3 regions of the Phyllobacterium ifriqiyense genome follow, and region 1 is predicted to be linked to each of the others. Evidence: predicted binding sites of a transcription regulator. Region 1 holds the regulator's gene; each other region holds the start of a gene.
What was found. The regulator PhoB, encoded in region 1, activates phosphate uptake and scavenging genes when phosphate is short. The targets are predictions, from matches to a motif close to TGTCATNNANCTGTCAT.
Positions count from the first base shown of each region.

Region 2: QFZ34_RS12465 (DUF2794 domain-containing protein) is a predicted target of PhoB. The motif match lies at 1,860-1,876, and genes of this name have one in related genera.
Region 3: QFZ34_RS18860 (RNA degradosome polyphosphate kinase) is a predicted target of PhoB. The motif match lies at 2,830-2,846, and genes of this name have one in related genera.

Region 1 covers NZ_JAUSZT010000003.1:744,744-749,762, reverse strand. The annotation lists gene pstA (phosphate ABC transporter permease PstA) at 1-854, shown strand, start outside; gene pstB (phosphate ABC transporter ATP-binding protein PstB) at 869-1,684, shown strand; gene phoU (phosphate signaling complex protein PhoU) at 1,708-2,436, shown strand; gene phoB (phosphate regulon transcriptional regulator PhoB) at 2,453-3,139, shown strand; gene QFZ34_RS11170 (ABC transporter ATP-binding protein/permease) at 3,302-5,019, opposite strand, start outside.
Region 2 covers NZ_JAUSZT010000003.1:997,298-1,002,316, reverse strand. The annotation lists gene QFZ34_RS12470 (MATE family efflux transporter) at 1-1,374, shown strand, start outside; gene QFZ34_RS12465 (DUF2794 domain-containing protein) at 1,462-1,833, opposite strand; gene QFZ34_RS12460 (DUF1223 domain-containing protein) at 2,213-3,067, opposite strand; gene acnA (aconitate hydratase AcnA) at 3,174-5,019, opposite strand, start outside.
Region 3 covers NZ_JAUSZT010000003.1:2,304,356-2,309,374, reverse strand. The annotation lists gene ppx (exopolyphosphatase) at 1-492, opposite strand, end outside; gene QFZ34_RS18860 (RNA degradosome polyphosphate kinase) at 551-2,743, opposite strand; gene QFZ34_RS18855 (zinc-finger domain-containing protein) at 2,925-3,170, shown strand; gene QFZ34_RS18850 (FAD-dependent monooxygenase) at 3,167-4,429, shown strand; gene QFZ34_RS18845 (amino acid ABC transporter ATP-binding protein) at 4,563-5,019, opposite strand, start outside.

The DNA.
Region 1 (5,019 bases):
CCGAAGCTGCTGCTCCCGGCAGCTGGTCCATGCTGACGCTTGTCACGCCGGAATCAAACCGCCGCGTGCAGGATCAGGCTGCGATCTGGCTCACAAAGATGAAGTCCGAGGGCTTGGTGGAACGTGCTTTTGCGACCCGCTTCTTCACCTCGGGTGACTCGCGTGAGCCTGAACTTGCAGGTATTCGCGGTGCGTTGACCGGAACGCTCTGGACGCTCGCCGTAACATTGCTGCTCTGCTTGCCACTAGGGGTCGGCGCTGCCATATATCTTGAAGAGTTTGCGCCGAAAAACCGCGTGACCGAGATCATTGAAATCAACATCAACAATCTTGCAGCCGTTCCATCAATTGTCTTCGGCTTGCTCGGACTGGCGATGTTCCTGAATTTCTTTGACCTTCCACGTTCCGCCCCTTTGGTTGGCGGGCTGGTGCTGGCACTGTTGGTAATGCCGACAATCATCATTGCATCGCGCGCTGCACTTCGCTCCGTACCTCCTTCAATCAAGGAAGCGGCGCTGGGCGTCGGTGCATCGCATCAGCAGGCCATCTTCCACCATGTGCTGCCTCTGGCCATGCCCGGCATCATGACCGGCACGATTATCGGCATGGCGCATGCTCTGGGCGAAACGGCTCCGCTGCTGATGATCGGCATGGTCGCGTTCATCGTCGATATTCCTGGTGGGATAACCGACGCTTCGACGGTGCTGCCGGTGCAGATTTATCTGTGGTCCGACCTTCCTGAAGTCGCCTTCCAGGCAAAGACCGCCGCAGCCATTCTGGTGTTGCTGGTGTTCCTATTCGTGATGAATGCTGCGGCGATCATGCTGCGCCGACGTTTTGAACGTCGCTGGTAATGAGGTACAAGGACATGAACATGTTATCCGAAGTTGATGTGGAAAAGAAATTGCATAACTCCTCGAACCAGCCTGCGATAAAGATGAAGGGCGAAAACGTCTCCGTATTTTACGGAGCCAAACAAGCGCTCTTTGAAGTCAGTCTCGATATCAGGGAAAAGGAAGTCACCGCGCTTATCGGACCATCGGGTTGCGGCAAGTCGACTTTCCTGCGTTGCCTGAACCGCATGAATGATACGATTTCGATCTGCAGGGTCACGGGCAATATCACGCTTGATGAGCGCGATATCTATGATCCCAAGATCGACGTGGTTCAGTTGCGCGCCCGTATCGGCATGGTATTCCAGAAGCCAAATCCATTTCCGAAGTCGATCTTCGAAAATGTTGCCTATGGCCCGCGCATTCATGGTCTTGTCAAAAGCAAGAGTCATCTCGACGAAATCGTGGAAAAAAGCCTGCAGCGTGCAGGCCTGTTTGCGGAAGTGAAAGACCGTCTGCATGAATCTGGCACCGGTCTTTCCGGCGGACAGCAGCAGCGTCTTTGCATCGCGCGCGCCATTGCGGTCAGCCCGGAAGTGATTTTGATGGACGAGCCTTGCTCGGCGCTTGATCCTATCGCGACGGCAAAGGTTGAAGAACTGATCGACGAATTGCGCCAGAACTACACGATCGTCATCGTCACACACTCAATGCAGCAGGCGGCACGCGTGTCGCAACGCACGGCAATGTTCCATCTTGGAAATATTGTTGAAGTCGGTGACACTGAAATGATGTTTACCAGCCCTACCGAAAAGCGCACGCAGGACTACATTACCGGACGTTTCGGTTGATCTCACGGGAAGAGGGTTAGACAATGACTGACACAGCACAACACACCGTCCGCTCTTATGACGATGAACTGAAGTTTCTGACGCACAAGATTGCAGAGATGGGCGGACATGCGGAGCGCATGGTCGAACAGGCTGTGTCGGCCATGGTCAATTCGGACAATGCGCTTGCCCAGCGCGTGATCTCTGATGACCTTATCCTCGACGCCGGTCAGCGCGAGATTGACGAAAAGGCGATCACCATCATCGGCAAGCGCCAGCCAATGGCGATCGACTTGCGCGAAGTAATCGGCACGATCCGCATTTCATCCGATCTTGAGCGTATCGGCGATCTTGGCAAGAACATTGCCAAGCGTGTCGTAGCTGTCAACGATACGCGCCAGACGCTCTCTGTCTATCGCGGCCTGCAGACCATCGCAGAACTGGCATTGACACAACTTAAGGATGTTCTCGACGCTTATGCGACACGCTCGGTGGCACAGGTCAATATCGTCCGTGAACGCGATGATGAGATTGATGCGCTTTACACGTCGCTGTTCCGCGAACTCCTGACCTATATGATGGAAGATCCGCGCAATATATCCGCTTGCACGCATCTTTTGTTCTGCGCCAAGAATATTGAGCGCATCGGTGACCATGCCACCAATATCGCCGAGACGGTCTATTACATTGTAACGGGAACACAGCTTCCGGCGGAACGCCCGAAGGAAGATCAGTCGCATACCGTTATTCTTGACGAGCCAGTAACGCCATAATTGCCGGAAGCAGACCATGCCTATAGCTCCCAGAATCACAGTCGTTGAAGACGAAGATGCCCTCAGTGTTCTCCTGCGTTATAATCTGGAGGCAGAAGGCTATATTGTCGAAACCATCAGCCGTGGTGACGAAGCCGAAATCGCCTTGCGCGAAAAGGTGCCGGATCTGCTGATCCTCGATTGGATGCTTCCAGGCCTTTCCGGTATTGAACTTTGCCGCCGCCTGCGTGCTCGGCGCGAGACAGAAATCCTGCCGATCATCATGTTGACCGCGCGCGGTGAAGAAAGCGAGCGTGTTCGCGGTCTTTCAACCGGTGCGGATGATTACATGGTCAAGCCGTTCTCGACACCGGAATTGCTGGCACGCATCAAGTCCATGCTACGCCGGGTCAATCCAAGTCTCTTGTCGCATGTGTTGAGCTTTGGAGATCTGAAACTTGACCGCGAACAGCACAGGGTTTTCCGCAAAGAGCGTGAACTCAAGCTCGGACCGACAGAATTCCGCCTGCTGGAATTCCTGATGCAGTCTCCAGGCCGGGTGTTCTCGCGCGGACAGCTCCTGGACAATGTATGGGGCGCGGATATTTACGTCGATGACCGCACGGTTGACGTGCATGTTGGCCGTTTGCGCAAGGCAATCAATATTGGCAGATCGCTTGATCCGATCCGGACCGTGCGCGGTGCAGGCTATTCCTTCGGATAGGATTAAAGCGCGTTTTTCTTTATCGAATTTCTGTCTCGGCCGGGAACAGAATCGGCGTTATATGAGCCAATTTGCGCTAGAGATGGCTTGCGCAAATGACCGGTAGTCTCATTTAAACAGAACTGCTTCTACCGGACAAAAAGCGCGGTGTTCCGAAAAGGGCTATTCGGCGGCAATCAGCGGGAAGTTTGTTGTTGGTAGCGGATCTGGCTCGACCAATGTCTCCAGAAGTGGCCGTTGGATAGCTGTGCCGCCATTGATCTCCAAAATATGCGTATAGAAGTTTTCGCCGGAAACCGAGCGTGGCGCTTCGATCTCATGCATCACGCTGATAACGGTGGTTCCGGCACAATGATCCTTGATGGCCTGATGGAAGGCGATCTTGGAGTCCGGGTCCAGCGCGCCGGTTGCTTCATCAAGAAACAAAACCGCAGGCTTGTGCAGCAATATGCGCGCAAGCACCAGTTTCTGCTTCTGGCCACCCGACAGGAGCTGGTCCCAAGACGTGCCATCGCGGCATTCTTCACCAAGGTTTTCAATAAAGTCGCCCATGCCGGCGCGGTGCAGGGCGGCCGCAACGGAGGAATCGCCAAAACGGCTTTCATCCATTGGGAGGCATACGAGCTGTTTCAGCGACACGCCGGGAAGTTTGACCTCCTGCGCCGCATACATTGTTGCCGCATCTTTCGGGTAAAAGATTTCACCACGGCCATAGCCCCAAAGCCCGTTCATTGCTTTGAGCAAACAGGTTTTTCCACTACCGGAATCACCCTTGATGTAAGCCCATTGGCCCTTGCGCAACCGCATATTTCCAAGTGTGAGAAAAGCTTTGGCCTCGCTGTCGCGATGCATCAATTCAAGTCCCCGCACCGAGACGCCAAAGGCTTCATGCTGTGTGGCAAATTTGAACTCGCTGACACCTGTGGACCGATAATATTCCGAGGGCTGGCTGACACGCTCGACCGCTTGGGCCAATTCGGTAACGCGCCGTGCATTTGCCTTCAAATTGGCAATTGCGGGCATGACATGGATAAACCAGGAGCATTCATTGATCATCGAACCAACAAGCTCGGAACCGGTAATATAGTTCTTGAAGCTGATGGTATTACCCATATAGGGCAGAAGACCGGGTATATAGGCGACAATACGGGCGGAAAAGAAATTGTAGATCGAGGTGAACGACATATAGCAGGCATCGAACACATTGAAACGCCCCCAATTATTGTCGACGCTTCTGTAGAGCTTGTCATTTAACGACTTTTGAACAGTCTCGCCATTGGCAGCGGCAACCTGAAAGCTGCGGCGCAACAATGTGGTCAGCTCACTTCTGTAACTGCCTTCGGATTGCTGCATGGCGAGGGTGAGTTTTTCAAGAGCGCGGCCAATACGCATAGCAATCCATGTGCTGACCGGCACGTAGAGCGCAATGGCCGTAAAGGCCAGCGTGGCACTGCCATAATCTCCAAGAAAATCAAGGCCGGGTATTGGCGTTGAAAGTTCAATGAGTTTCTGGCCCACGAAAAGAATGGACATTGTGACGCCCAGCACGCCCATGGCCAGGCCAATGGCGCCGCCGGTCATTCCCTTGATGGATTCCTGAATGCGCTGGTCGATATTGTCGGGAGTCTGCTCCGCCGAACTTCCCTGCTGCAAATGATAATGTGTGTGCTGTTCATCAAGCAGCGCCTCACCGAAGCGGCCATTGAGCCAGCCGCGCCATTTACGATGCAAGGTTGTCGAAAGGAGATGACGGACACCGATGAAGCCAATTTCCTTGACTGCAACAATTGCAACGAGAATACCGGCATTTGCGAGGATCACATTGAGCGGATTAACGACAAAAGGGTCGTGTATATCGACCAGCGAGTTGATCAACTCGC
Region 2 (5,019 bases), 250 kb from region 1:
GCGCCCATTGCAGGTATCCAGTTTGCCCAGGTTGCCCTGACAAGCACCGATCTGCTGATGATGGGTTTCATCAGTGTTCAGGCCGTTGCAGCCGGGGGCCTTTCGCTGCTGCTTTATAACCAGCTGCGTACCATGTGCGTTGGTATGGTGACGGGGGTGGGCAATCTCATTGCTGCTTCGGTCGGACGCAGCGAGAAACGTACCGGAACATCTGCAATTGACGACGTCGCGACTGACGAAATACGCGACCTGCTGTGTGCCTCAATGTTGATTGCAACAATTGCGGCGACGATTGCCGGCGTCATATTGGTGATTTTCAGCCAAATCCTGACTTTCCTTGGCCAAGCGACTGCGGTGGCAACTTTGGCCAAGCCGATCATGCTGACCTTGGCCCCGGGCTTGCTGCCAATGCTGTGGCTAAACGTGTTGCGGCAGTTCGCGGTCGGCATGCGCCGCGCCGGTTCCTTATTGACCGTTACGATAATATCCATAGCCGTCAATGCTGGCCTGAACCTGATCTTCATCTATGGTTGGCTCGGGATACCTCCGCTTGGATTGGCTGGAATTGGCCTTGCCACCACCCTGGTTCAGGCATGGACATTTCTGGTCTATCTCAGAACCGTCCGGCGTGATGATGCGCTCAGGCCTCTGCTTGCGCTCGATGGATGGCGGGCACGCCCGGCAACATTGGCGATCATTACCCGGATGGGCCTGCCGATTACGCTGACATATGGTTCGGAAGCAGCGATCACTTCGATAGCAACGGTCTTCATGGGAACCTTCGGGCCATTAGCATTGGCGGCTTCCAATATCGTCAATCAACTTGCCTATATTGTTTACCAGCTTAATATTGGCCTCTCGCAAGGTTCATCAATTCTTGTGAGCAGGACGGTCAGCAAGGGGCAAGCAGATCAGGTCAGCGCTATTGCACGACGAACGTTCGCGATCAGCTTCAGTGCAATGGCAATTATCGGCCTTGTCTATGTGTTCCTGCCTGAAATAGTTTTGCTTCCATTTCTCGGTGGCCGGGCCGATCCATCCCTGTTCGGGGCGGCAGCCACATTATTATGGTTCGCCATTGCGCATCAATTCTTCAAAGGCTCACAGAATATCTGTGTCGGCTTGTTACGTGGGCTTGGAAAAACGAAGGTGGCCCTGTTCAATACACTTGTGGGCTACTGGCTTATCGGCATTCCCGCGATGGTGTTGTGCGCATACGGGCTCGGATGGGGCAGCTATGGCATCTGGTTCGGGTTGTGCCTTGGCTTTGGCAGTACAAGCATTCTGTTATGGTGGCGCTTTATTGCTGAGCTTAACACCGCCCGGCTGGCCATTTCTAAAAATCAGCAAGCTTTCCAGATAATATCGGGCTGATGCGCTTCAGAAAGATAAAGCCATGCGTGGGCAATGTTTCAAAGATCGCGCTTGGCAGATTTGGCATGCGCTATTGAGCGGCCTGTTCTAGCTGCGTACGATGCTCAGCGTCTTGTCAAAAATGCGCAAGACCCTGTCGAGTTCGTGCCCGCGTTTAAGAATAAGGCCGCTTGCGGCGATAACGCTATAGGCACCCTGTTTGCGTGACAGTTTCGGGTTCTTTTCAATGCGGAACATCGGGACTTCGCTGGTGCGCCGGAAAACCGAAAAGATTGCTCTGTCGGAAAGATGGTCAATGGCATAATCCCGCCATTCGCCAGCGGACACCATAAACCCATAAACACGCAAAATTTGATTGAGTTCGCGCCGGTCGAAGGTAATCGGCAAATCATTATTTCGAACGAGGGGGATGAGTTTCGCCTGGCGCTGCGAATCGTCGCCACCTGCATTGCTTTCCATCAATCAACCGCCTTTGAATTTGTCGTGTGACACCTGGATGACAATAAGGTGACCCCATCTGGACAATTTTACAAGCTTGCAATTTTCTTGCTGCGCAAATTTTGTGAAAACAGTGCCTTCGTTTCCGCACCTCACGAACCAATACGGGGTGAAGCCAATGGTGATGATGCGACACATTCTCGCCATCTTCCTTACGCATTGCCGCCGAAATTCAAACCGAACATCCAGCTGTGTTGCCAGAGATGGTTTGATCAGGGCAGTTCGATTACCCAAGCCCCCCGCCCAAGCGGATTGTTCAGATCAGATCAATAATCTCAGTATATTTGGCAACATGCCCCAATAGCTCAGGCCGGATTTATCCGGCCTGTTTTTGTTTCAGCTATTTGGACGCCATGATTGACGCACCGATGATTGGCCCGGGCTTGCCGTCGCCAAGCATCTCTTGCAACAGCACCGCGCAACCTGAGGCCTTCTTGCTGGCAAGCTCACTCATTGGGATCTCGATCTTTTGAGCATTGCCATCCCACATGCCCACGGTTTCCATGGCACGAACGCTATTGGCATAACTCACCATACGTCCGGTATTTTCGCCGCCGGGGATAGAGACGATGCTCTCGCGATTGAAATATGCAAGGACGACACGGACAGGATTAGCCGTAACCGATCCCGAGCCTATATCAATAAGAAGCCGGTTTTTTGCAGCTTTCTCAATGGAAACCGACACTGTCAGCCCCATGGGTGTATTGCGCATATCGGCAATGCGGCGGCGAATCTTCGTTTCGTCCTGCCCATTCATATGCTCGCGTCCATTGACGATGACCTGCGGCGTATAAACGCCATTGAGACTCAAGGCTTTGCGATATTCGTTCTGGCGTTCGGTGTTTTCGGGCAAAGCAAGATTGTCGGTCCAGCCCCGATAGTCCCAGTAGTCGACATGGAAAGCCAGCGCCACAACCTTTCCTTCCCCCGCCAGTTCTTTGAGAATAGCATCGGCAGGGGGACATGAACCGCAACCTTGCGACGTATAAAGCTCGACGACGCCTTCCGGCTTGGTTCCCGCATCTTCTGCGCAGACCGGAACCACATAAGCAATCGCTGCCAAAACGGGCAGGCCGATCGCCAAGAGTTTTGAAGTGGTGCGCGTAAGCAAGATTGCGGGGCTTTCTTCGTGAAATTTATAAATCTTATCTGTCAGATTGGTTGCCAGAAGATTGATAGGAGTCCGTTCATTCAAGGGGAAGTCACTTTGAGGTGAATTCGATCACGAATGCTGTACCATTCAACGATGAAGGGCCGCCGATCGCCCGGCGGCCCTTCAAAATCAATTATATGATGTCGAATCAGGCAGCCAGATCGCGCAGAACATATTGCAGGATGCCGCCATTCTTCAGATACTCCAGTTCATCGATAGTATCGATGCGGCAGATCAGAGGAACCTGCTTCACTTGACCATCAGCGAATGTCACTGTCGCAAATGTTTTCTGGCGGGGCTGGATCGTGGCAAGACCCTCGATGGAGACAATTTCATCACCCTTCAGACCCAGTGACTGCCAGCTTGTACCTTCTTCAAGAACGAATGGAACAATGCCCATGCCGACAAGGTTCGAACGGTGGATACGCTCGAAAGACTGAGAAATAACCGCGCGAACACCGAGTAGGTTTGTGCCCTTCGCCGCCCAGTCACGTGATGAGCCATTGCCATATTCCACGCCAGCGAAAATCACCAGCGGCACATTCTCGCGGCGATATTCCATTGCCGCATCATAGATCGGCATTTCTTCCTTGGTTGGATAATGGATGGTGTAACCACCTTCGCGGCCATTCTCACCCAGCATGTGATTGCGGATGCGGATATTGGCAAAAGTACCGCGCATCATCACTTCATGGTTGCCACGACGCGTGCCGTACTGGTTGAAGTCCAGCGGAGCCACGCCATGATCGGTCAGATATTGACCAGCAGGTGAGGCGGCCTTGATGGAACCGGCCGGAGAAATATGGTCGGTCGTGATCTTGTCGCCGAACAGGCCAAGAATGCGCGCACCCTTGATGTCGTTGACAATGCCCGGGGTTTTACCCATGCCGACAAAGTAAGGCGGGTTCTGCACATAGGTGGAATTGTCATCCCATGCATAGGTCTGACCGGCTGGCACTTTAACGTTCTGCCAATTTTCATCGCCCTTGAACACATCCGCATATTTTGCCGAAAAGAGCTTGCGGGTAACGTTCTTGGTGATGAATTCCTGGATTTCATGGCTGGAAGGCCAGATATCCTTGAGGAAGACAGGATTGCCATTCTGATCTTCGCCGAGCGGCTCGGTTGTCAGATCCTTGGTAACCGTTCCGGCCAAAGCGTAGGCAACGACTAGAGGCGGTGAGGCAAGGTAGTTAGCCTGGACGTCTGGCGATACACGGCCTTCGAAATTGCGGTTGCCGGAAAGAACGGCAGCGGCAATCAAACCCTTATCATTGATCGTCTTGGAGATCGGCGCAGGCAATGGACCGGAGTTGCCGATGCAGGTGGTGCAACCGAAGCCGACAAGATTGAAGCCAAGCTTGTCGAGTTCAACCTGCAGACCTGCGCTTTCCAGATAAGCGGCAACGACCTGCGAGCCGGGGGCGAGCGAAGTCTTGACCCAAGGCTTGGATTTCAAACCCTTGGCAACTGCGTTGCGGGCGAGGAGGCCAGCGGCAATCAGAACACTTGGATTTGACGTATTGGTGCAGGACGTGATGGCGGCAATGGCAACGTCGCCATGGCCCAGATCATAATTCTCGCCCTCGACCTGATAACGCGCATCGAGTTGTTCAGTCTTCTTGTATTCCTTCTGCAATGATTCGCGGAAGCCGGAAGCAATTCCTTCCAGCGCGATACGGCCTTCAGGACGCTTGGGGCCAGCCATGGAAGGCACAACCGTGCCGAGATCCAGTTCCAGCGTATCCGTGAAGACCGGATCAGCAGAGCCCGCTTCACGCCACATGCCCTGAGCCTTTGAATAGGCTTCAACCAACGCCAGACGATCTTCGTCACGGCCAGACATATGCATATAGTTGATGGTTTCATTGTCGATCGGGAAGAAGCCGCATGTTGCGCCATATTCCGGACCCATATTGCCGATGGTGGCGCGGTCAGCCAATGTCATCGAATCAAGACCAGGGCCGAAGAACTCGACGAACTTGCCGACAACA
Region 3 (5,019 bases), 1.6 Mb from region 1:
TATGCCATCACCGATCTTACGGCCTTTGACGTCGACAAGTTCCAGACTGCCGCCGCCAAGATCGCCCGCAATGCCGTCAGGATCATGAAAACCGGAAATGATGCCAAGCGCCGAATAATAGGCTTCTTCCCGGCCCGACAGAACCTTGATGGGTTCTTCAAGGATGGCTTCCGCTTCGCGGATAAATTGCGAGCCATTTTCCGCCTCACGTGCGGCGGCAGTGGCAAGCACATCCAGCGACACGGCACCAGCCTGCTCGGCAAGCGCGCGAAACCGGCGGAGCGCGCGCAAGGCGCTCTGCACGGCTTTGGCATTCAGCTTTTTGGTTTTGACCAGTCCCTTGCCAAGACCACACAATATCTTTTCATTGAAAAGAACCGTGGGCGAGCGCGTAACACCTTCATAAACCACAAGACGCACGGAATTCGAGCCGATGTCGATGACAGCGGCCGGTCGGCGTCCCTGCACACGTCCCTGTGCTGCCGATATCATAAAGTCTGGGTTCCCAAACCGGTATATCGGCAGTCACCAGAGAAAGTCGCAATTAAATTCATTTTTCTTTCGCCGCTTTCCGCTTGCGATGGGCAATCAATCGAGGCGCAGAAGATTTCAGCGACTTGCCACGGCCTGAAAGGCTAGGATTGGTCATGAAATATTCCTGCGCATTAAAAGCATCCTCCCCATCGGCGGGAGCGATCCGCCGCGAGGTTCCATCTGCAAGTAGCTCATAACTCTGCTGGTTGTCGAGAAGGTTTGCCAGCATAATCTGTGAAAGAACCTGTTGATGCACAGTTGGATTGGTGATGGGCACCAAAGTTTCAACACGGCGGTCAAGATTACGGGTCATCATATCGGCTGAACCGAAATAGACCAGAGCGTTTTCCGATGGGAGCGGCTTGCCATTGCCAAAGCAGAAAATACGGCTGTGTTCAAGGAAGCGGCCCACGATGGACTTTGCGCGAATATTCTCCGAAAGCCCCGACACCTGCGGACGCAGGCAGCAAATGCCACGCACGACGAGATCAATTTCCACACCGGCACTGCTGGCTTCATAAAGCGCATCGATAATCTTCGCATCGACCAGCGAATTCATTTTCATCCAGATTGCGGCAGGACGGCCAGCTTTCGCATGGGCGATTTCCTCGGCAATATGCTGAAGAATGCGAGGACGCAGCGTGATCGGGGAAACGGCAAGCTGCATTTCGCCGGAAGGCGGCGTATAGCCTGTGATGTAGTTGAAGATTTGCGCCACGTCGCGGCCAATTGAAGGCTCGCATGTGAAGAACGACAGATCCGTATAAATCTTTGCGGTGATGGGGTGATAATTGCCGGTGCCCAGATGCACATAGCTGCGCAACTTGTTTTCTTCGCGGCGCACGACCAGCGACATTTTCGCATGGGTTTTCAACTCGATAAAGCCGAACACGACCTGTACGCCAGCGCGCTCCAGATCGCGGGCCCAGCGAATATTGGCCTCTTCATCGAAACGCGCCTTAAGTTCGATCAAGGCAGTAACGGACTTACCGGCATCTGCGGCATCAATCAGCGCACGCACGATCGGGCTATCATTTGAAGTACGGTAAAGTGTCTGCTTGATTGCAACGACATCCGGATCGGCAGCGGCCTGACGCAGAAATTGCACCACGACATCGAAGGATTCGTAAGGGTGATGGACGATGATGTCTTTCTCGCGAATCGCTGCGAAGCAGTCGCCACCATGTTCCCGCACACGTTCAGGAAAACGCGGATTGTAAGGAACAAACTTCAGGTCCGGGCGCGCGATGCTGACAATTTCCGAAATCATATTGAGCGCAAGCAGACCGCCAAGCACGCTGATGCGGTTATCTGGCACACCCAGCTCCGTAGCCACAAAGCTGCGCAGGGATTCAGGCATTTCATCATCAAATTCGATGCGGATCACCTGACCGCGGCGACGGCGCTTCAGGGCGCTTTCGAACAGGCGAACCAGATCTTCCGCCTCTTCCTCGACTTCAATATCGCTGTCACGGATGATGCGGAACGTGCCGGCACCCTTGACCTCATAGCCAGGGAAAAGCCGCCCAGTGAAAAGGCTGATCGCATCTTCAAGAGATAAGAAGCGGTAGCGACCGCTATCATCCGGTATCTGGATAAAGCGCTTGAGCGCCTGCGGCAGGCGCAGGAGCGCCGTCATTGGGCGGTTATCCGTGCTGCGGTTCAGCAGCATGGCAATGGTGAAGCCCAGATTTGGGATAAATGGAAAAGGATGCGCCGGATCAATGGCCAAGGGTGTTAGCACAGGATAGATGGTTTCGAGAAAATGATCCTCCAGCCATTCCTGCTCAGCTTTGGTCAAACGATCAGGCCGAACAATTTCGATATTCTCCCTGATCAATTCCTCGCGCAAGGCACTCAGACGCAGCTGCTGGGCGGCTTGAAGTTTGCCGACTTCTTCGAGAACGAATTCCAGCTGTTCCTGCGGCGTGCGTCCATCATCACTGCGACTGGAGACGTTTTCGCGCACCTGCCCGGCCAGACCGGCAATGCGCACCATGAAGAACTCATCCAGATTGGCAGCCGAAATAGACAGAAAGCGCAGGCGCTCAAGCAAGGGCTGGTGGGTATTTTGCGCTTCTTCAAGCACGCGGCGATTAAATTGCAGCCAGGAGAATTCGCGGTTGACGAAGCGATCAACGCTGGTGTGCAGATCCGGCAGAGAGACATTCTCAACAGGCTGCGGAATGGTGGGCGATTGGTCGTTCATCAATATTCTCCAGCTAAAAAAATTTCCCGCAAAATGCGGACTTAAGAGCGCACCATAGACAAGTCTTTTGACAGTTTGATAGCAATCGTCTTGAAATCGTAATCAGGATGATACAAACCGAAGCGAAAGAGAAGTCAAATGCCAAACATGCGTATTTGACGAGACGATTCAGGAGCGAAAAATGGCTGGCCACAGCATCCCTCATTTCCAGAACAGCGCAGGACATGCGACCATTGCCATCGGCGTGAAGGAATTCATGTGCGTGGGTGCCAACCCGCCTTTCGACCATCCGCATGTGTTTCTCGATCTGGGCGATGACAATGAAAAAGTTTGCCCCTATTGCTCCACGCTTTACCGCTATGACGCTTCGCTGCATGCCGATGAGACAGTCCCAGCAGGTTGCACCTATGTGGACAGGGCCGCTTGAACGCATCGCTCATCGATTTAAAGACCGAACGAAACAGGCGCGATCCCAATCCTGACCAGATTATTATCGCCGGTGCTGGCATTGCCGGATTGACGCTGGCGCTTGCCTTGAGTGCCAAAGGTTTTCCAGTTCAGATATTTGAGAAAAGCGCGACGCTGGCCGAAGCCGGTGCCGGAGTGCAGCTCTCCCCCAATGCCACGCGGATATTGCAGCGGCTCTGTGTTCTCGACCAATTAACGCCATCCTCGGTTGAACCGCAGGCAATTTGTCTTGCAGATGGTTCGAGCGGCGAAATGTTGCTTTCGCTTGATGTTGGTCATGTGGCCCGCACGAGATGGGGCTCACCCTATATTGTCTGCCACCGGGCCGATCTGCAAAATGCCTTGCTGGAACAGGCGCGAAGCCAGCCCAATATAGCCATCCAGCTGCAATCAGCGGTGACACAGTACAAGCCTGACGCAGATGGCATTATCGTTCGCGTTCAATATCACGATCGTATCGAGGAACATCGCGGGGCTTTGCTCGTAGGTGCCGACGGCGTCTGGTCGAATATGCGCACTGCCATGTCCGACATGGAGCGCGCGCGCTATACATCGACGATTGCCTGGCGTTCGACCATCGCCGCTGACCAGTTGCCAAAGAGCTTCACATCCCTGCTGCCTCAGGGCATCAATGTTGTTGCCTGGGTTGGTTCAAACGCTCATCTGGTCGCCTACCCGATACGTTCCGGTGAAATGTTCAATTTCATTGCTGTTGCCCCGGATCGCCAAGGCGGACGGCGATGGGACGCTGGGGCTGTGCCGGAAACGCCAAGCCAAAATTTTATCCGGGAATTCAATCTTTGGCATCCCGGTATTCGCGACATCATGCTGGCGGGAAGACCTTGGACTTCATGGCCATTGTTTGAGCAGCGTAAATGCCGTTACCGAATAAAGGATCGCCTGGTGCTGATCGGGGATGCTGCCCACGCGATGACGCCATATGCAGCGCAGGGAGCGGCCATGGCTATCGAGGATGCATGGGCGCTGGCATCTGCCTTGGGGGAAAATATCGCAGCATGGCCATCGGCTTTAGACGCGTTTGACAAGACCCGCAGCAAACGTATCAAAGCAGTGGTGCGGCGCGGAGCGATGAACCAGCTCGCCTATCATGCCAAAGGGCCAATCGCCATGGCGCGCAATATGATTATGCGCAAACGCCCTGCCGAAAAGTTTATCGAAGGGCTGGATTGGCTCTATGGATATGATGGCCAGATTTGAATGCAAAAACCCTCGCCGAAGCGAGGGTCATGAGCGCCCAAAAGGGCTTGCAGGCGAAATATAAGAAAAATGGATTGCATTATCAAACAGGCGGCCATAAGGCCGCCGTTTGGTAACATTGCAGAAAACTATCTCAATGAAGAATCTGGCTGAGGAATAGCTTCGTGCGTTCGTGCTGCGGATTATCAAAGAACTCGGCAGGGGCGTTCTGTTCAACGATCTGGCCCTGATCCATGAAGATAACGCGATTTGCAACCTGGCGCGCAAAGCCCATTTCGTGGGTTACGCAAACCATGGTCATGCCTTCTTCAGCAAGCTGCACCATTGTGTCGAGCACTTCCTTGATCATTTCCGGATCAAGGGCCGACGTCGGCTCATCAAACAGCATGATGCGTGGATTCATGCAGAGCGAACGGGCAATGGCTACGCGTTGCTGCTGACCACCGGAAAGCTGACCCGGATATTTATTGGCCTGTTCGGGGATTTTGACGCGCTCAAGAAAGTGCATCGCAATTTCGTCCGCCTTCTTCTTCGGCATCTTGCGTACCCAGATTGGGGCCAGCGTGCAGTTTTCCAGGATAGTTAAATGT